DNA from 2 places in the Planifilum fimeticola genome. Region 2 is predicted to be linked to the other one. Evidence: predicted binding sites of a transcription regulator. Region 2 holds the regulator's gene; the other holds the start of a gene.
The links. Region 2 encodes NrdR, which represses ribonucleotide reductase genes. Its sites were predicted from a motif close to AACACNATATATNGTGTT; they were not measured.
Positions count from the first base shown of each region.

Region 1: the regulator NrdR is predicted to act here: its motif matches at 4,739-4,756, upstream of CLV97_RS12175 (vitamin B12-dependent ribonucleotide reductase).

Region 1 covers NZ_PVNE01000020.1:20,394-31,927, forward strand. Annotated here, with positions in the region: gene CLV97_RS12150 (serine/threonine-protein kinase) at 187-1,359, shown strand; gene CLV97_RS12155 (sodium-dependent transporter) at 1,571-3,052, shown strand; gene CLV97_RS12160 (MetS family NSS transporter small subunit) at 3,052-3,174, shown strand; gene CLV97_RS12165 (hypothetical protein) at 3,260-3,505, opposite strand; gene dat (D-amino-acid transaminase) at 3,559-4,428, opposite strand; gene CLV97_RS12175 (vitamin B12-dependent ribonucleotide reductase) at 4,804-8,112, shown strand; gene CLV97_RS18195 (SGNH/GDSL hydrolase family protein) at 8,162-8,815, opposite strand; gene CLV97_RS12185 (metallophosphoesterase) at 9,176-9,925, shown strand; gene hutH (histidine ammonia-lyase) at 9,931-11,463, opposite strand.
Region 2 covers NZ_PVNE01000002.1:39,800-51,333, reverse strand. Annotated here, with positions in the region: tRNA gene CLV97_RS01665 (tRNA-Leu) at 276-363, opposite strand; tRNA gene CLV97_RS01660 (tRNA-Gly) at 376-450, opposite strand; tRNA gene CLV97_RS01655 (tRNA-Phe) at 458-533, opposite strand; gene dnaI (primosomal protein DnaI) at 696-1,637, opposite strand; gene CLV97_RS01645 (DnaD domain protein) at 1,634-3,103, opposite strand; gene nrdR (transcriptional regulator NrdR) at 3,378-3,878, opposite strand; gene CLV97_RS01635 (glyceraldehyde-3-phosphate dehydrogenase) at 3,994-5,031, opposite strand; gene CLV97_RS01630 (lytic transglycosylase domain-containing protein) at 5,247-5,882, opposite strand; gene coaE (dephospho-CoA kinase) at 5,840-6,454, opposite strand; gene CLV97_RS01620 (2-phosphosulfolactate phosphatase) at 6,572-7,333, opposite strand; gene CLV97_RS01610 (SDR family NAD(P)-dependent oxidoreductase) at 7,922-8,461, opposite strand; gene CLV97_RS01605 (prenyltransferase/squalene oxidase repeat-containing protein) at 8,458-9,657, opposite strand; gene CLV97_RS01600 (glycoside hydrolase family 130 protein) at 9,673-10,638, opposite strand; gene CLV97_RS01595 (ROK family protein) at 10,702-11,534, opposite strand, start outside.

The sequences.
Region 1 (11,534 bases), on a different contig from region 2:
TTGCCGCTTCTCCGCCGCTGCAAAAACGTTTAGTGGGAAGGAAGTGCATCGATGCAGTCAGATAACCGAGCCGCGGGGCGGTACTATGAACGATTTCAGGTTGTAGATACCATTCATTTTTTTAACAGAAAATTGATTCTTGCCAGGGATCCGAACGGGGATCAGGTCTTACTCCAGGAGATCGAGATGAATCGGTTCGTTCCTCCGGGAATCCGGGAGGTGCTGCGCAATTTTGACCACCCCCACGTGGCACCCATCCATGATGTCATCGAAGAAAATCGTCGGATCATATTGGTCCATCCGCCCATGATCGGGGAGCCGCTCTCCATGCTTGTCGATCCGGAGCACCCGATGCCCCCAATCCAAGCGCTTCGCATTTTTCGCAGGCTGCTGAGGACGATGGTCGATTTGTACAATCTTCCCCTTCCGATGACTACCACGTTGGATCCGAGAAACGTGATCATGAACGAGGACCATCCGCATGTGCTCTTTCTCAACTTCAAGAAGTTGTCGCCTCCCCGTTTTCATGAAAAATGGAGGGAATTGCTTTATTTTTTGCTGACCGGAGAGGAACCGGATGGGGATGTGCGCCAGTCGATCGAGGATCAAAAAAATATCCCTCCGGAATTGAGGCGGCTGATCGCCGCTTGCTTCGATCCCGCCAACACCCTTCAAGATGTGTTGGCTCTCGCGGAATCCACCCGCATTCAGCTGCCGGAGAAGAAAAACCCCTTGAAAAAGTGGATGTATCCGGTAGCGGTATCGGTTCTGGTGGTATTCGGCATTCTCCTGGGAATCCAGCTTACATCAAACACGGCGATGTCCGAACCGTTGAACCTGGATGCCCACCCCCGTCAACTGGAAACCGTTTCTCAATTCCGGTTGGATGATTCAGACCAGGTGTACTCCCTCAGCCTGCGGAAAGGGGAACCGGTACGAATCCGGGCGGAGCTGACCCGGGGGGAAAATCGTTCCTTTACCCTTGCTCTGGTGTCGGAAGAGCCGCTCCGGGGATACGGGATATACATAGACGAGCAGGGGAAGGTTTTGTTTTTGGAAAAAGTGGATGGTGAAGAACCCATCCTGAATGATCAGGATCCGACAACTCCTCCCGTCGAACCCGGCAAACGATATATCCTTGAAATAGTGTATTTTCCGGATGAACCCCTCTATGTCACGGTCATGGAGAACAGCGGGAGAAACAAGCGGGGAGTCGTCGGTCCGATTCCGGTCGAAAAGCCCTCCTGGGTGCAATTTCAGGGGGGAGAGGGAACCGTGTTGCACCGGCTGAGGGCGATTCGGTTGGACGATACGGGTCAGACGGACAATCGGGATGGGATTGCAAGCAATCTTTCCTGAAACCCTAAGAACGATAGGGTTGAGAATTCTCCCGGGCGCCCTTGCCCGGGAGATGTCGTTTTGGATCATCGGACGGACAAGTTTGTTTTTGGTAATGATTACCCTTTTTCTGAAGAAGGAGATTTGTCGAGTATTGTCGAATATGGTATTTCGTATGTAGAAAAAAACAAAATATTAATATCACTTATGTGGAGTGGAGGAGAGGTGTTTTATGGAACAGCGAGACCGTTGGGCTTCAAAAGCGGGTTTTATTCTCGCTGCGGTCGGTTCGGCGATCGGTCTGGGAAACATCTGGCGTTATCCGTACGTGGTATATGAAAACGGAGGCGGCGCCTTCCTGATTCCCTATTTCATCGCCCTGCTGACCGCCGGAATTCCGATTTTGCTCCTGGAGTATGTGATCGGTCACAAATATAAGGCTTCTCCGCCTTTCGGATTTCGAAACATTCGCAGAGGAGCGGAATGGATCGGTTGGTGGCAGGTCATCGTGGCCTTTTTCGTCGTCACTTATTACATGGCGATTCTCGGGTGGGCGCTCAGCTACACCTACTATTCCTTCGGAACCCAGTGGGGAGAGGACACGGAAGGGTTCTTCTTCAATCACTACCTCAGCATTTCCGGGGATTTCTGGGGATTTGGAGGCATTCAGTGGAAGGTTCTCATTCCCTTTGTCATCGTCTGGGCCGTCACCTACTGGATCATGCAGCGAGGCGTGAGCCGGGGGATTGAGATGGCCAACAAAATCCTGATGCCCATTTTGATCGTCATGTTGATCATCGTGACGATTCGCGGAGTGACATTGCCCGGCGCGGCCGAAGGGTTGAATGTCCTGTTCACCCCGGATTTTGGAGCCTTGGCCGATCCGAAGGTGTGGGTGCAGGCATACGGTCATGTGTTCTTTTCTCTCAGCATCGCCTTTGCCATCATGATTACCTATTCCAGTTATCTGCCGGATAAGACGGACCTGACCAACTCCGGATTGATCGCAGGATTGGCCAACAGCGGCTTTGAATTCATGGCCGCCATCGGTGTTTTCGCCACTCTGGGCTTTTTGGCGTCCGCGCAGGGGGTTGCCGTTGACGAAGTGGCCACGGCGGGGGTCGGTTTGGCCTTTGTCGTCTTCCCTCAGGTGATCAATGCCTTCCCCTTCTGGAATTCCCTGTTCGGGGTGCTGTTCTTCGGTTCGCTCCTCTTTGCCGGATTTACGTCGGCCATTTCGATTTTGGAACCCGTCGTCGCCGGCGTTCGGGAGAAATTCCATCTGTCCCGCAAAAGCGCCGTCAACTGGGTATGCGGTTTTGCTTTCCTGGTCGGTCTGCTTTACACGACCAGCGGAGGTCTCCGTTACCTCGACGTGGTGGACCATTTCACCAACCAGTACGGGATTGTCCTCGGCGGTTTGCTTGAAGTGATTCTGGTCGCTTGGATTGCCGGGAAATTGAATGAATTCCGGGAGCACGCGAACCAGATTTCCTATGTGCGGCTCGGCGGCTGGTGGAACATCTGCCTTCGGTGGGTTACGCCGATTCTGCTCACTGTCATGTTGTTGATGACGCTGGCCGACGAGTTCAGCAAGCCCTATGAAGGTTATCCCTACAGCGGATTGCTCGCCTTCGGGTGGAGCGTGCTGGGTATCGTCCTGATCGGTGCCCTGTACTTCATGAGATTGCGGCCGGAAAGGGGGAATGCGTGATGAGCGTTTCCGCCTGGATCATGTTCTTGATCGGCGCCGTCGGTTTGTGGGGAGGGCTGGCCTATTTCCTGTGGTATCACATCAAGTCGGAGAAGCGATTCCAACAGGAAAGTCAGTCCTGATCGCGAAAAAAGCCCCCCTGGCTCGGGGGCTTTTTTCAATGTTGACGCCGATCCGATCCCGCAAAAAACCCCCGCCGGGCGGGGGTTACGGGGAATCGGGTTCTTCCGACAAGATGATCTGTTTTCCCAGTTCGATGAGTCCCACGGCTTCAAAGACATTGACGCCGACCGTGTGAATGCAAGGGTTCCCCTCCTTGTCGATGGCGACCAGCACCATTCCCTCATAATCCTTCATCTCTTCGGCGATGTGCTGCAGGGCTTCCTCCATCTGTTTCTTCATGTCTTCCTCGCGCCCTTGAATCACGTCGAAGATGTGTTTGACACCGCCCATGGTCGGCCTCCTCCATCCGTGACAGTTGTTTAGGCCCGATGATCTGGGTTTGATCAGCGCCTTTCACCCATTATACCATCCATTTGCCCGCACTGATGGGCGATTTGTCCGTCAAAGGCCTTCTGCAGGCGCCGGGTGACGGGGCCGGGAACGCCGTCTCCGATCTTCCTGTCATCCACGCGGATGACCGGACAAACTTCCACCATCGTCCCCGTGATGAAGGCTTCGTCGGCGGCATACAGATCGTCGACGGAAAATGTCTCCTCCTTCACGGGAATTCCTTCATCCCCGGCGCATTTCAGAACGATGGACCGGGTGATGCCGTGGAGAATCAGGTTGTTGGCGGGGTGGGTGTACAGGGTGCCGTCCCTGACGATGAAGACATTGGAGGAGCTGCCTTCGGTGACGGTCCCGTCCCGGACCAGGATGGCCTCCTTGCACCCCTTTTCGACGGCTTCCTGTTTGGCCAGAACCGCCCCCAGCAGATTGAGGCTTTTGATGTCGCAGCGCAGCCAGCGGATATCCCTGTGGGTGCAGGTCCGGATCCCCTCCTTCAGCATGGCCTCCGGCCGGGGCACTTCCGTTGTGTAGGCGACGAGCACGGGCTCTGTCTTTTCAGGAAATGCGTGATTGCGGGGAGCCCGGCCGCGGGTGACCTGAAGGTAGATGGTTCCCTCCACAAGGCGGTTGGCATCCACCAATTGGTTGATCCGTTCGGCCAGAAGTCCAAAGTCCCAGGGAAGCGGCAGACGGATTTCCCGGGCGCTCTTTTCCAGACGGTTGAGATGCTCCGTGAGGTAAAAGGCCTTTCCGCCGTAAACGCGGATCACCTCGTATATACCGTCTCCGAACTGATATCCCCGATCCTCGATGTCCACGGATGCTTCGTTTCGCGGGATCAATCGATCGTTCCACAAAATCACGGCTGATTCCCCCTCGTCGGCGGATGTTTTTTCATCACGCGGCCAGGCCGCAAGCCGGTCCAGACGGATGGGCACGCTTTAGGGATATGCCTTGTCAACGGCATCCTTTACCGTTTTCCGTCTTATTTGTAGTTTGCCTCAAGTTCCGCTTTATCGCAACATAGAAGAAAATCCGGAAAGGATCGATGGAAACGGGATGGAAACGATCCCCGGAGAAAATCAACCGGTGAATCGGTTCGATAATCCGTGGAAGAATCAGAGAGAGGCAGATAATGCGACTCCTTGTCCCGAAACCGCAAATTCCGGATTTTACACAATATATTGTAGTGATATAATTGCATTGTGCCTACATATTGAGATCGAGGAGGAATCCCTTTGAGAATCCCACGCCGATTTACCCGTCACGGAGAAGATCCCTATCAATCCGTGGAGTATGAGCGGCGGGATTGCCGCATCACCAACCCGGATGGATCTGTCGTCTTTGAAATGAAGGGAGCGGAAGTTCCGAAGCGATGGTCTCAGGTCGCGTCGGACATCTTGATATCCAAGTATTTTCGCAAGGCGGGAGTTCCCCAGCTGGACGAGGAGGGCAAACCCATCCTCGACGAAGAGGGGCGTCCGGTAACCGGGCCCGAAAGGAGCGTCAAACAGGTGGTTCACCGCCTTGCCGGCTGTTGGAGAGACTGGGGTCAGCGATACGGCTATTTCGATTCCGAGGAGGATGCCCAGGCCTTTTACGATGAGCTGGTCTACATGATGCTCAACCAGATGGCCGCCCCCAACTCCCCCCAATGGTTCAACACGGGGCTCCATTACGCCTACGGAATCTCCGGCAAGCCGCAGGGCCATTATTACGTGGATCCGGAGACGGAGGAAGTGAAGCAGGGGGAAGACGCTTACAGCCGGCCGCAGCCCCATGCCTGCTTTATTCAGTCCGTCGAGGATGATTTGGTCAACGAGGGCGGCATCATGGATCTGTGGTTGCGGGAGGCCCGTCTTTTCAAATACGGAAGCGGCACGGGAACCAACTTTTCCAACATCCGCGGGAAAGGGGAACCCCTGTCCGGAGGGGGTACATCGTCGGGGCTTCTCTCCTTCCTGAAAATCGGGGATCGGGCGGCCGGAGCCATCAAGTCGGGAGGCACCACCCGGCGGGCGGCGAAAATGGTCTGCCTCGACCTGGATCATCCGGATGTGGAGGAGTTCATCAACTGGAAATCGGAGGAGGAAAAGAAGGTTCGTGCACTCATTCGCGCCGGTTACGATCCCTCCTTCAACGGCGAGGCGTACGATACCGTCTCGGGACAGAATTCCAACAACTCGGTGCGCATTCCCCATGAATTTTTCTACGCGCTGCAGGAGGACGGCGGCTGGGCGCTGAAATACAGGACCACCGGGAAGGTCAAGAAGGTGGTCCGCGCCAAGGAATTGTGGAATCAGATCGGACATGCCGCCTGGGAGTGCGCCGATCCGGGCGTCCAGTACGACGGGACGATCAATGAATGGCACACCTGCCCCGGCGGTATGGACGGACAGGTGGGGGCCCGCCACAATCGGATCAATGCTTCCAACCCTTGCAGTGAATACATGTTTTTGGACAACACCGCCTGTAACCTGGCGTCCCTCAACCTGATGAAGTTTTACGACGCCGAAACCCGGTCCTTCGACATTCCGTCCTTCAAACATGCGGTCCGCCTGTGGACGATCGTTTTGGAGATCTCCGTCCTGATGGCCCAATACCCCTCCAGGGAGATCGCCAGGCTCTCCTATGAGTACCGCACGCTGGGATTGGGCTATGCCAACATCGGAACGCTGCTGATGGTGTCCGGGATTCCCTACGATTCCGAGGAGGCCTTGGCCATCACCGGAGCCATCACCGCGCTGATGACCGGCACCGCGTACGTCACCTCGGCGGAAATGGCCAAAGAGCTGGGCCCCTTCAAGGCGTTCCCCGTCAACCGGGAGCACATGCTCAGGGTGATCCGCAATCACCGCCGTGCGGCCTACAACGCACCGGAGGAGGAGTATGAAGGACTGACCATCAAGCCGATGGGGATTCATCCCACGAAATGCCCCCCGGATCTGCTCAAGGCCGCGCGGGAGAGTTGGGATGAGGCCCTGGAGATGGGCGAGAAATACGGCTATCGCAACGCGCAGACCACCCTCATCGCCCCCACGGGGACGATCGGTTTGCTGATGGATTGCGACACTACCGGCATCGAGCCCGATTTTGCTCTGGTCAAATTTAAAAAGCTGGCGGGCGGAGGGTACTTCAAGATCGCCAACCAATCGATCCGTCCCGCCCTGAAAAATCTCGGGTACAACTCCGAGCAGATCGAAGACATTCTCCGGTACGTGATGGGAACCCTCTCCCTGGAGGGAGCGCCCCACATCAACCGGGAAACGCTCAAGGAGAAGGGGTTCACCGAGGAAGATCTGGAGAAGGTGGAAAAGGCCCTGCCCACGGTGTTTGAGCTTCCCTTCGCCTTCAACGTGTGGATCCTGGGGGAAGATTGCCTGAAGCGGCTGGGCTTCAAACCGGAGGAATACCGTGATCCCGGTTTCAATCTGCTGAAGGAACTGGGTTTCAGCCAGCGGGAGATCGAGGAAGCCAGCGACGTGATCTGCGGGATGATGACCATCGAAGGGGCGCCTCACTTGAAGGAGGAACATTATCCCGTCTTTGACACGGCGAATCCCTGCGGCAAACACGGGAAACGGTTCATCCACTACATGGGCCATCTGCGGATGATGGCCGCGGCCCAGTCCTTCCTGAGCGGGGCGATCTCCAAGACGATCAACATGCCCGCCGATGCCACCGTGGACGACATCCTGGACGCCTACGAGCAGGGTTGGCGTCTGGGACTGAAAGCCGTGGCCCTTTACCGGGACGGTTCGAAGAGCTCGCAACCGCTGAATGCGCGGGGAGAGAACAAAGAGGATGAAGCGGAGGAGGAGCCTACCGCCGGTGCCGCTTCCGCCGCGACGAAACTGACCGAAATTTACGCGACGGGACACGTGCCCAGCGTCCGGCGCAGACTTCCCCGCAAGCGGGAAGGATTCACTCAGGAAGCGCGGATTGCCGGACAGAAGATCTTCGTCCGGACCGGCGAATACGAAGACGGTTCCCTCGGCGAGATTTTCATCGACATGCACAAGGCGGGCAGCACGATGCGGGGACTGTTGGACGCCTTTGCCGTGGCGGTGTCCCTCGGTCTGCAGCACGGGGTGCCGCTGGAAAAGTACGTTAACTCGATGACCTTCACCCGGTTTGAACCGGCGGGCCCGGTGGAGCATCCCAACATCAAGATGGCGACGTCGGTCATCGACTACGTTTTCCGGATGCTCGGGATGGAGTATCTGGGCCGGACCGACTTTGTTCAGGTTCCGCCGAAGAAGGAAGAATTGAGAATGTACGCCAACCGTCTCAAGAAGGAGCGAATCCGCCGGGAAGAGCAGGAGGCGGCGGATGCCCGGGCGAACCAGGAACTGGATCAGGGATACAGAGAGGTGACCGGAGGTCTCGCAGAAGATGAACGGGACGGCGTGACCCCTCAGGACAATCTGGATGCGATCCGGGCCAGCAGCGGCGCCCCCCTGTGCATCGAATGCGGGGGCATGACCAAGCGCAACGGTTCCTGCTATGTTTGCCTCGATTGCGGGGCGACCACCGGTTGTTCCTGAGGAAACCTCCTGTGCCCGTGCCGATTTTTTGCGGCACGGGACTCTCTTTTTATCCGTTGATTTTCTCCCACACCGCTTCGGCGATGACCCGGTGGCCCTCCCCGTTGGGATGGATCGGGTTTTCTCCCAACAGGCGGTAGTCTGAAAGGCTGCCCGTGCGGAAGCCGTCGATCAGGAAAGGCTCCCTCCCCAAAAATCGATCATGGATGTCGATGACGGGTATATTCCACCGGGAGGCCACTCCGTCAATGATGGCGTTCATCACCTCCACCCGGTGGACGGCCAGAGGGGAAAGGGGGAAGGGATTGTACAGGTTTAGAAGGAGCAGGGGACTGCGGTTTGCGCGGCGGATCACGCCGATCAGCCGATCCAGATGATGGCCGTAACGGTGCATGGATCGGGGGATGGCGTCCGGGTGTCGGAAGAGGATCATTTTCAGATAGGCGTGGAGGAGGTCGTTTCCTCCGATCCAGAGCGTCATCAGATCCGCCCGCCGGAGAGCGGAATGAAAAAAGGGAGAAAAGGTCATGTAAAACAGGAGATCACCGCTGGTCGCCCCTTTTTTTCCGCAGTTGGCAACCCTTACGCGCGGAAAGCGGGAACCGAGTCGAAAGCCCAGCATGTCCACAAAGCCGCGCCGGCGAGGAGCGCTGTAACCTGCTGTGATCGAATCGCCGAAGGCCACGTAGTGAAAGGGTTTCAATCGTGTTCTCCCCTTTACCCTGAAGGCATGTGGAACAGGTCCGCCGGAGCCAGCGCGTCCGATGACGGGATGTCGAGAAAAGGGGGCGCCTTGTTCGATCCGAAGCGCCCCCTGCGGCCCGGTGCGGATTGGTTTGCAGCGTTGAAATGAAAGTGGGTCCGGCCTTTTCCGCTTTTGTCGGAACGAAGTTACAGGATATTCTATGACGGGAAGGGCATCGGGGACAGGGCGGATGTTTCTTCCGATCCGCCCCGTACCGGCGGAAGGGTATGACGTCCGGCTTTTTTGGGTAAGGAGATGTTGAGTTGATTCAATCTGACGGCTGATTTTAAAAGCCGGTAGAAGGACGGGGTATGGCAAGTGGCGATATTTGCGATCAGCGATCTTCATCTTTCCTTCAACAAACCGACGGGATTATTCAATGTGGAGCACGACGAAGACGTGTACAAGCCGATGGATGTTTTCGGATGGGATCGCCATTACGAGAAGATCCGGGATGCTTGGCTGGAGACGGTGGGGGAAGAGGATACGGTGCTGATTCCCGGGGATATCAGCTGGGGCATGAATCTGGAGGAGGCGCGCCACGACTTCGAGTGGATCTCCCAGCTGCCCGGGCGGAAGGTGATGTCCCCCGGCAATCATTGTTATTACGCCCAGAGCAAAAAAAAGGTGCGCCAAGCCCTGCCGGGGGGAATGGAGTGGATTGACGCGGACTACACCGTCGTTGAAGGAGTGGCCGTTGCCGGCACCAGGGGATGGAATCTCCCCGGAGACAGGTATTGGGACGAGGGGAGGGACCGGAGAATCTACGAGCGACAGGTGGGGCGCCTTCGACTGGCGCTGGAAGCGGTGGTGCGGGATTGCCCGGACCTGCCCCGGGTGGCGATGCTTCATTTTCCTCCGGTCACCAAAAAGATTACCGCATCCGGTTTTCTGGACGTGATGAAAGAGTTTGATGTGCGCACCTGCGTTTACGGCCATCTGCACGGGGCCGCCCACAAGGAGGCGGTTGAAGGGGAGTTTGAGGGAATCCACCTTCAGCTGGTTTCCTGCGATTATCTGAACTTTCGTCCCGTTCCCCTTCATCTGGAGGAAGTTTCCTCCCGCTGACCGCGTCAGAGGGACAAGGGAATTTCTTTGGTCACTTCTTCGACCAGGGTACCCTCTTCGATCAGCCGTGCGGCTTCCTCGATGTCGGGGGATCCTTCGCGATCCTCCTTCAGGGGCGGAACGCGATCGCGGAGCAGGCGATGGGCAATTCGGGTTCCCACTCCCGGCGTTTTCCCGGCAAATTCCAAAGCCTGGGCGGCGCACAGGTATTCGATAGCCAACACCCGCGTCACGTTGTGCACGACCGCTTGCAGTTTTTTGGCGCCGATGGCCCCCATGCTCACATGGTCCTCCTGGTTGGCGGAGGAAGGAATGGAATCGACGGATGCCGGGTGACAGAGGGTTTTGTTTTCCGATACCAGGGATGCTGCCACGTATTGCAGGATCATGTATCCCGAATGCAGGCCGCCCCTGCGGGTGAGAAAGGGTGGGAGGCCGCTCAGATTCGGGTTGACCAGCCGTTCCGTCCTGCGTTCGGAAATGTTGGCCAGCTCCGCCAGGGCGATGGCCAGAAAATCGGCGGCGAGGGCGACGGGTTGACCGTGAAAGTTTCCTCCCGATATCACCAGTTCCTCCTCGGGGAAAAGCAAGGGATTGTCCGTTGCCGCGTTCATCTCCCGCGTGATCACGCCTTCCACATACCGGAAGGCATCCTTGGAGGCCCCGTGCACCTGAGGCATGCACCGCAAGCTGTAGGCGTCCTGAACCCGTCTCTGCCCGGGGCGGCTGACCAGCAGGCTTTCACGGATCAAGGAGCGCAGGTTTTCCGCAGAGGTGATCTGCCCCCGGTGGCCCCGCACTTTTTGCAGGAGGGGATGGAAGGCATGGGGGATGCCGCCGAGGGCTTCCAGGGTCATCGCACCGATGATGTCTGCGGAGAGCAGGAGGCGCTCGGAAGCGACCAAAGCCAAAGCGGTCAGACTGGTCATCATCTGGGTGCCGTTGATCAGCGCCAGCCCCTCTTTGGCCTCCAATTCAACGGGGGCCAGTCCGGCGAGACGGAGGGCCTGGTCTGACGGCATCCGCTTTCCCCGATACCACACATTCCCCCTCCCGAGCAGGGGCAGGGCCATGTGGGCGAGGGGGGCGAGATCTCCGCTGGCGCCCAAGGAACCCTGGGACGGGATGCACGGATGGATCTCCCGGTTCAACAGATCGATCAGCCTTTGCACGACGGCGGGGCGGATTCCGGAAAACCCCTTGGCCAAGGCATTGGCCCGGAGCAGAATCATGCCCCGGACGGCTTCCACAGGCAGGAGCTCTCCCACTCCGCAGGCGTGGCTGCGGATCAGATTGAGCTGCAGTTCCGCCGATTGATCGCGGCTGATGACCGTGTCGCTGAATTTCCCGAATCCGGTGGTGATGCCGTACACGGTCTGTTCCTCGAGGACCAGCTGTTCCACCATCCGACGGGAAGACTCCATCCGCTCGATCGCCTTCGGATCGAGCACCACGGGGCGGCGGCGGAAGACGACATCGGCGAAATCCTTCAGGGTCAAGGCTTCGCCGCTCAGGACGAGGGCGGGTCGTTGATCCATGAGATCGCTTTCCTCCTTTATCAGAGCGAAGTGATACGTGGAAGGGGGGATCAGGTTAGAAACCCAATCCC
Region 2 (11,534 bases):
GAGTTTCACATTCCACCCATGGGACGCGGTTAAAATGGATTCGCCCCATACTTTTGTGCGTTGTGCCAACCTGTTACCACCTATGAGAGCGACCCTAAGGGGGGCACGGGGCGCGATATTTCCCTTCCGGATACGAGCCGAGTCCATCGCGCGCCGCAACCATTACACTCTCCAGGGTCGCGGCAAATAACTCCGCCTCTTCCATTCCGGCACCTGATGCGTCTTTTCGGCGGCACAAAAAAATCCCCTGTCAGCTGAAACCTCCAGGAGATCGCTGGTGCCGAGGGTCGGACTTGAACCGACACGGTGGAAACCCACCCCGGGATTTTAAGTCCCGTGCGTCTGCCATTCCGCCACCCCGGCGTAAAATGAAAATGGAGCGGAAGACGGGATTCGAACCCGCGACCCCCGCCTTGGCAAGGCGGTGCTCTACCCCTGAGCCACTTCCGCTCGCAGATGGTGGTTCGGGACGGAATCGAACCGCCGACACGAGGATTTTCAGTCCTCTGCTCTACCAACTGAGCTACCGAACCACATTACATTTGACGACGATGTTGATTATACCACGCATCCCTTTCCGGATCAAGGTTTTTTTCGGCGGGATCGCCTTTGACCGCTCGTCCGAGGGACAGTTAATATTTTATCCGCCTCCGTCAGGGAAGTCAAGGGCCCCGTGCGCAAATCCTCCCGATGAATCAGGATCCCCCCTTCATCAGCCGCCGATTGGGGCCTTCCACCAGGTACACGTCCACGTAATGGCGGATCCGTTCCATGATTCGCCGGGCTTTGGCCCGTTCGGTCCCTCCCCGGTGAGAGTGAGCCAGGTGATCTTCCAGCTCCTCCAGATCCAGGTTTGACGTATAAACCACGGGCAATCCCTCGGTCACCCGGTATTGCAAAATCGAACCCAACACCTCATCCCGGGTCCAGGGGGTGAGGGTTTCGGCGCCGATATCGTCCAGAATCAGAACGCTCGCCTTTTTCAACCGGTCCAGCTTCTCGCCCAGGGATCCCTCCTGGATGGAATCGCGCATCTCCCGCATGAAGTCCGGCACGTACACCATCAGGGAATCCACGTTGTGTCGCACCAGTTCCCGGGTCATCGCTCCGGCGATTCGGCTCTTTCCCACGCCGAAGGGGCCGTACAGATAGAGTCCCCGCTCCGGCTTTCCGTCGGCAAAGGCATTGCAGAAGCGAATGGCCGCCCGGATCGCCGCGGTTCTCCCCGCGTCGGGAATGATCGTTTCAAAGGTGGCGGACAGAATGTCGCGCGGGATGTAATGGCTGCGGATCAGTCGGTTCCGCTTCTCCTCCTCCATTCTCGCCTTCAGCTTGTCGCAGGGTTTCATAACCAAATCCACATAACCGCCGGAGTACACGAGTCTTCCCGCATGCCCCCGCACCAGATTGGGACAGTTGTCCAGACCGGGGCATTTGGCGCAATTCTCCTGTTCCTGGACAAACTGGCGCACCCGGGCGAGGGAGCGAACCAACGTCTTCTTGGTTACCTGCGGGTGATCCCGCAAAAACTGAGCGACCGCCGGATGGGACATCCACGACTGAACGCGGGCCTCCATCCCCTTTCGCCCGGGCATCCTTTTCATCCATTCACCCGTGTAGCGATCAATCCGGTTCATGTTGAACCCCTCTTTTCTTTGAACCGTTCACGCATGCGGTTCAATTCTTCCAGGATCTCCGCCTGCACCTTGGGATCCACTTCCGCCTGTTCCGTCTTTCCGCGTCTTTCCGCTTCCATCTGTTTGGCCACCGCCCGCGGCAGCTGTTCCGCGCCCGTTCCCTTTCGGGCGGAGCGATCCTTGGTCTGCCTCCGCTGCTGTTTCTGCTTCTTCCACTCCCAGTTTAGCTCTTTCTGCGCCAGATCGTAAGCCTCTTCAACCGTTTTCACTCCCCGGCGCTTCCAGTGGCCGGCGATTTTCTCCACCAGGGGACGTGGCAGCTTGTAATCGTGCGTGTACATCACGTACTCCAACAGAACATTGATTACGCCGAAAGGCAGTCCGTATTCGCGGACCAGTCGTTCCACCAGATCCATATCGGCGTCGGGGATGCGCATGCCGTTTTGAAAGTGGGACAAAAGTTCCAGGGGGGAGATGGAGGCCAACTCCTTCAGATGTCGCTTCAGGTGATCCTCCTCCTCCGTTGAGGCGGCCGATCCCTTGGCTTGTCCCCCCTTGACGGGAGGCTCCTTGCGCGAATCCGCGCGGGAAAAATCCCGGTTGATCACCACGGGGAGTGCCCCGAAACGGAAGCGATACTCGTTGCAGACGAAATTGCGAAGACGATCCAGATCGATTCGCCCATTGTAAGTCACATAGGGATTTTGCAGCGCCCGCAGGAGATCCCAATCGGTCAACTGGTACAGAAAGCGGATTTCCCTCAGCTGCATCTCCACTTCTTCCGTCCAGGCATCGGGATCGAGGACGGATTCCAACCGCATGCGGATCATGGCCAAATCGTCCTCTTCTGTGAAAAAAGAGGGCGGTTTCCCCTCCCGGGACACCGGTTCCACTCCGGGGTTCCACATCTTCTCGACGGAAGCCGCCGCGCTCACCTCCGCCGGGGAGAAGCTCCCAAACACCTGCTGGAACGACTTGGTCACATTTTTCCCCCTCTGTTCTTTCCGGTAAGCCCCCTCTCCCTCCAGCAACTTCCGCCGGATGGCCAGATACCGCTCTTTCCCCAGCCGGTTGTACAGGGCGATGCTGAGAACGTCGCTCTGGAAAAACTGTTCCGGACAGAGAGGGGGAACGATTTCGTACTCGTAGAGGCGCATCTCTCCCTTGTCCGAACGGTAGGTGTTGACCAGGCCCACTCCCTCCAGCCGGTAGCGGGCTTCCAGCAGGTCCTGCAGAGGCAGGGACAGAAGATTCATCAAATATAGATGGGAATGGACCTCGGAAGCACCCGCCCGGTGCAAGGGAATCTGGTAGGCCAAGGTGAGATACAGACCAATGGCCGCTGTTCCGACAATCGGTTGATACAGGTGCAACAGACTGCTCACATCCGCCGCGTGAATCGGCCGAAGTGTCCGGCTCCACCAGCCGTCGCGCGGCGTGCACTCCTTCCAGATCATCGAAGACATACCCGAAGCCTCCTCAACGTCCCTTTTCGGGTAAAACAGCAACCATCGGAAACCCTCCGGCCGTTCCGCCCTGTGAAAGGATTAAAACGGCCCGGAACCGTGATCATCCGGGCGGGAAACCCTCATCGGCGACGCACCAAAGGGGGATCCCACGGCTTTGAATGGGGTTCATCCGTCCGGGGAAGAATCGTTATCAGAAATCCGATCGCAAGGGGTCCTATTATTGTACCAATCCCCTTCCGGGTTGACAAACCGGGCTTTCTCCCGACGGTCTCTATTCTTTCCATCCATCTTTCTCTTTCACATCCGGAAGCGGCTTCCGGGACCGATTCAACAATTCTTCCAGTTCTTTCACAAACATGTTGATATCCCGGAACTGCCGGTATACGGAAGCAAATCGGACATAGGCCACCTCATCCACTTCCGCCAGCCCCTCCATCACCATCTCACCGATCTCCCGGGACGGCACCTCCGACCGCCCCTGCTCGCGCAGCTGGCGCTCGATCCGATCGACCAGTTGCTCCAACTTGTCCAGGGGCACGGTCCGCTTTTCGCACGCCCGAATCAGCCCGCGCAGCACCTTCTCCCGGCTGAATTCCTCCCGGCTCCCGTCCTTCTTGATCACCATGAGGGGCTTCACTTCCACCGTCTCAAAGGTGGTAAAGCGCCGTTCACAGCTTTCGCATTCGCGGCGTCGCCGTATCGATTTTCCTTCGTTGGCCGGGCGGGAATCCAGCACCCGGCTTCCCATCGATCCGCAATAGGGACATCTCATCCAACCATCCCTCCTTCATACTCATTGTATCCTCTTTCAGGGGTGCGCTGAAAACAAAAAAGTTCCCGCCCTTCAAGGCGACGGGAACTTGTCTCATAAACCTCCAAAATCCTGTTTACAATGCCACTTCCTGCTTGGTCCGCCCGGCCTCCTGCAGCCGGCCGATCAGTTTTACCAGATCGACCACGCGGCAGGAATATCCCCACTCGTTGTCATACCAAGCCAGGACCTTGACTTGCCGCTCCCCGGTCACCATGGTGGAGGGAGCGTCAACGATGGCGGAGTGTTCATTTCCGTTAAAGTCGGAGGAGACGAGCGGGGCGTCGCAATACTGGAGAATGCCCTTCATATGCGTTTCCGCCGCTCGCTTGAGGGCTTGGTTCACCTCTTCCGCCGACACCGGCACCGTCAGATCCGCCACCAGATCGACAACGGAAACATTGGGAGTGGGAACGCGCAAAGCGAGTCCGTTCAACCGCCCGGCCAACTCCGGCAACACCTTGCCGATCGCCTGGGCCGCACCCGTTTTGGTCGGAATGATCGATTGGGCGCACGCCCGGGCCCGGCGGAGATCCTTGTGGGGATTGTCCAGGTTTTTCTGGTCGTTGGTGTAAGAATGAACCGTCGTCATCAGTCCGTGTTCCACCCCGAAGGCCTCGTGCAGCACCTTGACCACGGGAGCGAGGCAATTGGTGGTGCAGGAGGCGTTGGAGAGAATGCGGTGCTTCTCCGGATCGTATGCGCTTTCATTGACTCCCATGACGATGGTGACATCCTCGTCCTTGCCGGGGGCCGTGATGACCACCTTCTTTGCACCGGCCTCCAGATGCTTCCCGGCCCCTTCCCGGTCCCGGAACTTCCCGGTGGCCTCCACCACCACGTCGACGTCCAAATCGCCCCAGGGAAGGCGGGAGGGATCCCGGTCGGAAAGCAGTTTCACCCTTTGGCCATTGACGGTGAATCCGTCCTCCTCCGCCACCACTTCTCCCTCGAACACCCCGTGTACCGTGTCATATTTGATCAGGTGGGCCAACGTCTCCGGTGGATAGCTGGCATTCACGGCAACCACCCGCATATCGTTCTCTCGCATCGCTCTGCGGAAAACCATTCGCCCGATTCGTCCAAATCCGTTGATGGCAACTCGAAGTGGCATGATTTTCCCCTTCCTCAATCAAAGTGAACATCAAAATACCCTCTTCTCATTATAAACAGTATGTCACATATTGCAATGCGACGACAAAATTTGCCTCACCGGGACAAAAACCGTCCCGTTGGACAAAAAAAGGGACGCATCCCTTCGCCTTCATTTTGATTGGCAAAAGGTACCTGCGCCCCCTGTTTTGGGGATTTCTTCGTTTTATCGAGACGCTACTGCGGCAGGGTGTAGGTCTCCTTGCTCTCGATCAGATGGCCGTAGAGGGTTCGGTACTTTTCATAGAAAAAGGTGACTCGGCGGATGTAGTGGCGCGTTTCCCCGTAAGGCACACCATTCAGATTCCGGCGGGTCCCGTCCCACCTTCCCTCCTTCAGCCATCGCTTTACATTGCCCGGTCCGGCATTGTAAGCGGCGATCGCCGCGATTTTGTTGCCTTCAAATTCCCGGACCAGACCGGATATGTACCAACTGCCCATATGTATGTTGACCGACGGTTCATACACCAAGTCGTAAAAGGCCGGGGAAAACTTGCCCTCCGAAATCACCCAGTCCACCGTTTCGGGCATCAGCTGCATCAATCCCTGGGCGCCCTTCGGTGACCGCTTTTGGGGATCAAACTTGCTCTCCACTCGGATGATGGCCATCACCAAAAACGGATCGGCACCAGTGGCTTCGGCGCTGTAAAGGATGTGCTCCTCAAATCTGAGGGGGTACATCCACTGGTTAAACAGCGGGGAAACCACCGACAAAAACAACAGCAAAAGGAGAAGAGCCAGGGCCATTCTCCGCTTTGACGGCAGGGCCATCACTGCGGGCTGGATCCATTTTCTGAGGTCAGGCATCGCCATAGATGATCAACCTGTCTTTCCGTTTCCTCCAGTGAGCCGGAATTGTCGATGAGGCAGTCCGCCATCCGCTTTTTCTCCTCGATCGGCATCTGGGCCCGGACCATGCGGAGCGCTTCCTCCTCCCCGATCCCCTCCCGCTCCATCAATCGGCGGATTTGAACCGATTCCGGGACATACACCACGATCACTTTTTCCACCCAATCGGTCAGTCTGCTCTCATAGAGAAGGGGAATGTCAAACACGATGACCCTTCCCGGGCGCTCCCGTTCCAGGAATTTTGCCTGCTCCAGCATTCTCTCCCGGATCAGGGGATGCAGAATTCCGTTCAAATCCCTGCGGGCCTGGGGATCGCGGAAAACCACATCCCGAAGGGCCTTCCGGTCGAGATAACCGTCAGGTCGAAGGATCCGATCGCCGAAGCGCTCCCGGATCCGCCTCCATCCCGGCGTATGGGGCTCCACCACCTCCCGGGCCACTTGATCGGCGTCGACGATCGCCGCTCCTCGAGTTTGCAGCATCCGGGAAACGGTGCTTTTGCCCGTCGCTATTCCACCGGTCAATCCGATGCGCATCCCGATCGCTCCCCTCCTTCCCTCTTGCCCGATATATGAGAAATCATAACACGGTTTCGGGAACAAAATCCAATTCCATTCCCGAAAAAATGAGGACGAAACGTCTCGCACCCCCGTTCACCGGCGCTTTTCCGCCTCCCGCCGCTCCCCGCTCCCGGCCATGGCCACCAATTGCCCATCCCGGAAGACGATCAGGGTGTCGCTGGCGCCCACTTCTCCGGCATAGCGAAGGGCGCGGATTTCCCCCTCCCGCTCAAACCACCGGCCGATCCGCCCCGTCTCCAGGATACGGGGAACCTCCTCCCGCACGCGACTCCCCCAATCCCGCAAAAGGACGGCCGCGTCATCCAGGTCCCATCCGGACAGATCCATCTCCGTCAGGATGATTGCCGCACACAAGACATCCTCCAGGGAAACCCTTCCCAGGGAACCGGCACAGATCAGACGGACCGTGTCCGTCGTCACCTCCTGCAGATATCGGGCCACCGCCGGAGCGTTGCGAATGCAGGCGATCAGCAGCTCATCGGCGGTTCGGGCGCGGTGGATGGCCCGGGTTCCGTTGGAAGTGAGGTATACCACATCCTTTCCCTTCACCTTCTCCGGAGGGTACTCATCGGGAAAGGGGCCGCAGTGAAATCCCTCGATCCGAAATCCCCCTTCTTCTCCTCCGGTCAACAGATGGCGGGCATCCAGCTCCTCCGCAAGCCGGCGGGCCTCCTCCAGACTGCCGGTGGGAAACACCCTGCGGGGTCCCCCTTCGATGATCTTTAGCAGCGTCGTGGTCGCCAGACAAACATCCATGACGACGGCGGTCGATCCCTTGAGGGCCGTCTCCTCAATCTCTTCCTTTTTCATCCATATGCGGATCTTTTTCGGCAACGAACTCATCTCCCGTTGAAGGATTTCCCGTCTACCCTCTCTTTCCCTTGGAGGGACAAGACAAAAACGTCTTCCTTTCGGGCTCCCGCACAAAAGGGTGCAACCCGGACATCAAGGTTGCACCCCTCGAGGAACCCCCGACCGAGAATTTTTTTATGAGAATGTCGCTCCCTTTTGCTCCCCACCCTTTTGTTCATCCTGATCGGGACTTCCGGGACCGCGTCCGCCGCATAAGGGTTTGATCACCGGCTTTCACCTCCTTTCAAGGCGATGAAACGGGGACCTGCTTTCGTTTGCGCCTCGTGTCCCGGCGGTATCCCCCGATCCGGCGGCTCTCCGTCAATCCGTAGAATGTATATGCGGAACGTCCATAAAAATCCCCGGGCATTTCCCGGAGGGAGGACGCTATCCCCATCGGATCCCGGCGTACCGGGCGACGGAAGGCCGGATTCCTCCTGCATCCGGGAGACGGACCGGCTCCTTCATCCAGGTTCCGATGATGGAAATCCCCGCGCATCCCATGGACCACATCGGGAGGAGATCCGTTTGGCCGAGAAGTCACACCGTCGGTTTGTGTGCGATTTCCCCTCACCGCTTGAAGGAGGCTGCTCCGTCGTCCACGAACAGGACGGAACCGTTCACAAAGGAGGCGTCGTCGCTGGCCAGAAACGCCACCGCTTTGGCAACCTCTTCGGGCTTTGCCACCCGGCCCCGCATTTGCGCCTTTTCCACCGTCCGCCACAGGTCGGGACGCTGTTTCCACGGGGCGACGATCTCCGTGTCCACCAGCCCCGGCGCGACGGCCACCACGCGGATATTGTACCGGGCCAGCTCCAAGGCCGCCGCCTTGGTCATCATCACCACGGCTCCCTTGCTGGCGTGATAGGGAAAATGCCTCCGATCCGCAAAAAACCCGTACACGGAAGCGGTGTTGATGATGACGCCCCCCTTCTCCTTCATGGCATTGCCCGCCTCCTTGATCCCGTAAAAAACCCCGTGCTGGTTGACGGCAACGGTCCGGTGGTACTCCTTCGGAGGCATGTCCAGGACGGAAACGGGCGGATTGCCGATCCCGGCATTGTTGAACATGATGTCCAACCTTCCGAAGGAGCGGAGCGTCTCCTTCACCAGCCCCTCCACGCTTTCATAATCGGAGGTGTCCGCATGGATGAAGCGGGCCCGGTTTGGAAATCGTACATCACCGCGTCGGCGTCGTTGTTTCCGAAAAACCATGAAGCGGCCAATCCCGCCATCCGACGGTATTTGGCATCTCCCGTAGCCTCTCCCACGGCGATCAGCCCTTGAACCATCCGGTTGGCCCCGTAGGCGATTTGCTCGTAGTAAGAGGGAGTGGGGGCCATCTCCTTGATCATCCCGGATGTGAGCAGATGAGCGTAAATCCCCTCCGCCGCTTTCCGGGCGGATTCAATGTAGTCCCTGCGGTTCAGCACCTTTCCCGCCCTCGCCAACGCCATCGGCTGGGAGCTTCCCCAGGTGTGCCAGAGCTGGACGGAACCGCTCCAGTCCATGTGAGCCCGGTAGGGGTATTCGGAAAAGGTCCCCAACTGATACCGGGACAATCCATCCCCCAGCTTCACCATGGAGTCCGCGATTTCGGGCAGAGGCTCCGCCCGGTAAAACTCCGTCAGCCCCAGCAGGGCGTTGGAAAAGGCGTCAAATTCGTCGATCCAGGCGGGAACTTTTTGACCGTGGATCCGTCGGTATTTTCCGTAATCCGGGCCGATCTTCCGCTGCAGGGCCTCGTTGGCCAGCAGGAACCGCTCCCTGAGCTCCGCGGCATAGGCGGGATCTTCCTTGCGGAACACCCGGTAACCGTTCCCCAAAGCCCACATGGCGCGAGAGGCCCACCAGCTCATGGATTTGCGGCTGGTCGGTCCGTCCCGGTTGATGGAATAATCCTCCCGGACGAAATTATAGAATTCTCCGTCCTCGGCCTGCATGTGCAGGACAAAATTGAGAGCCTTCCGCGCCCTCTCCAGACTCTTCCGGTCTCCGGTACGCTCATAATCCGTGAGATACACCACCGCCGCCCGGGCCGTGTCATCGACACAGCCGATCCCTTCCTCGCCGGCATCCACCCATCCGTAATCCGGGTACTCCGAGTAGATCCGGGTCACCGCCATCTCCCGACCTCCCAGGGTCACCTCATCCTGCAGATGATTGAGGTGGTCCAGGTTGATCATCCTGCGGTAAAGGGATTCGCGTTCCGCATTCCCGGACGGCTTTGCGGCGGCCGGAAAAACGGAACCGACCGCCAACAGCACACCGGCCACCGCACCGGCGACAAGCCTTCTCAGGGACAAGTCCCTTCACCCCCTCTACGGACGGTAAATGGCCACACCGATGTGGGAGTCCGCCATTCCGTAGTACAGATACCAGGCGCCCCGGAACTCCACCAGCCCCTCCAGAAAGACGACGTTGTCCACCTGGCCTTCCGTCTCGGCCAGGGATTCCGGGGCGAAAAAGCTGGATTCCGTCCGCCGGATCACCTGTGCCGGATTTTCCCGGGAGAACAGCACCTGCCCCGCCTCATAGCGGACGGGAAAGGCGTGGATGTTCCCGGTTCCGCTCCTTCCGCTCTCGCCCAGTTTCCGGGCTCCATTGTAAATCAGGAGAATCCCTTCATCCGTCAGGAGGGGCTGGGGACCCGGTTCCACCAGCAAACTGTCGAAGTCGGCGGGATTTTCACGGGGTCTGAGAACCGGCTCCTCCACGGGCTCCCAATGGATCGCGTCGTCGGAAAAGGCGATCCAGATGCAGCTGTCCCCGAAATACATGACGTATTTGCCGTTGATCTTCTCCGGAAGAATCGCTCCGGATTTGGACCATTCCCGGGCCTGGTCCCCTTCCCATCCCGGGAACACGATCCCGTGCTTTTCCCAGTTGACCAAATCCTTGGATGTGGCCAGGCACATCCGGGCGTTTTTTCCGTCATAGGCCGTATAGGTCATATAATAGGTGTCCCCGATCTGGGTCACCCGGGGATCTTCGCACCCGCCGTCCGCCTCATAGGGCTCCGTCGGAATCAGAACCGGTTCGGGATGGCGTTCAAAGCGGATCCCGTCTTCGCTCACCGCCAGACCGATGCGGGAAGTCCCGTTCCACTTCCCCATCCCGGTGCGATCCTCCGCCCGGTACAACAGGTGCACCTTGCCATCCTTCACAACAGCGGCCGGATTGAACACATCCTTGGATTCCCATCCCTCTCCCCGAGGGGACAAAATCGGGTTGGATTCATGCTTCACAAATGATCCGAAAGGAAAAAGAATCGATGATTTCGACACCTGCAATCACTCCTCAATTTTCCCAGGTTTCAGTCTGATCGGGCCAAATCGGAAGATGGCGGTTCACTCCGACCGCTTCGCCCATAACGCGGCGGCTCCGATCACTCCGGCATCCTCTCCCAGTTTCGCCGGAAGGAGCTCAAAGGTTCCCGCAAAGGACGGCATCAGGCAGGCTCGGACCCTTTCCCGGAGGGAAGGGAACAGCACGTCCCCGGCGCTGGCCACCCCGCCCCCGATCACGATGGCCCGGGGATTGAATAGGTGGATGATGTTGGAAATTCCGATGGCGAGATAGCGGACCGTTTCGCTGATGATCCTCGATGCGTCCTCGTCGCCTTCCCGGCATGCGGCGAAAACGTGTTCCGCGCGGGGGGCGCTCCCGCCGCTCAATTCCCTGATCCGACGGTTTCCCTTCCGCACCACCTCCGCCCCCGCCCGGGCGATCGCCGTCCCCGACGCCATCGCCTCGAGACACCCCCTTCGTCCGCAACCGCAGGGGGCTCCCCCGGGATCCACGATCGTATGGCCGATCTCTCCGGCGTAAGTGTCGGCTCCCCGATACAGGCGCCCGTCCAAAACCATTCCGCCGCCGATGCCGGTGCTCACCGTGATGTAGATCATCGGATCCGCCCCCCGGCCCGCTCCCATCAGATATTCTCCCCAGGCGGCGGCGTTGGCGTCGTTTTCCACCCGGACAGGCACGCCGAAGCGCTCCTCCAGCCGATCTTTCAGAGGAACCCGGTCCCAGCCGGGCAGGTTGGGCGGGGAGAGAACCACCCCGGTGCGGGCATTCAAAGGCCCCGGGCAAGCAATGCCGATCCCCTCCACGCTTTCTTCCCCCATCACTTGCTCAATCCCCTGGCAAATCCGTTCGATCACGCTGGCGGGCCCTTCGG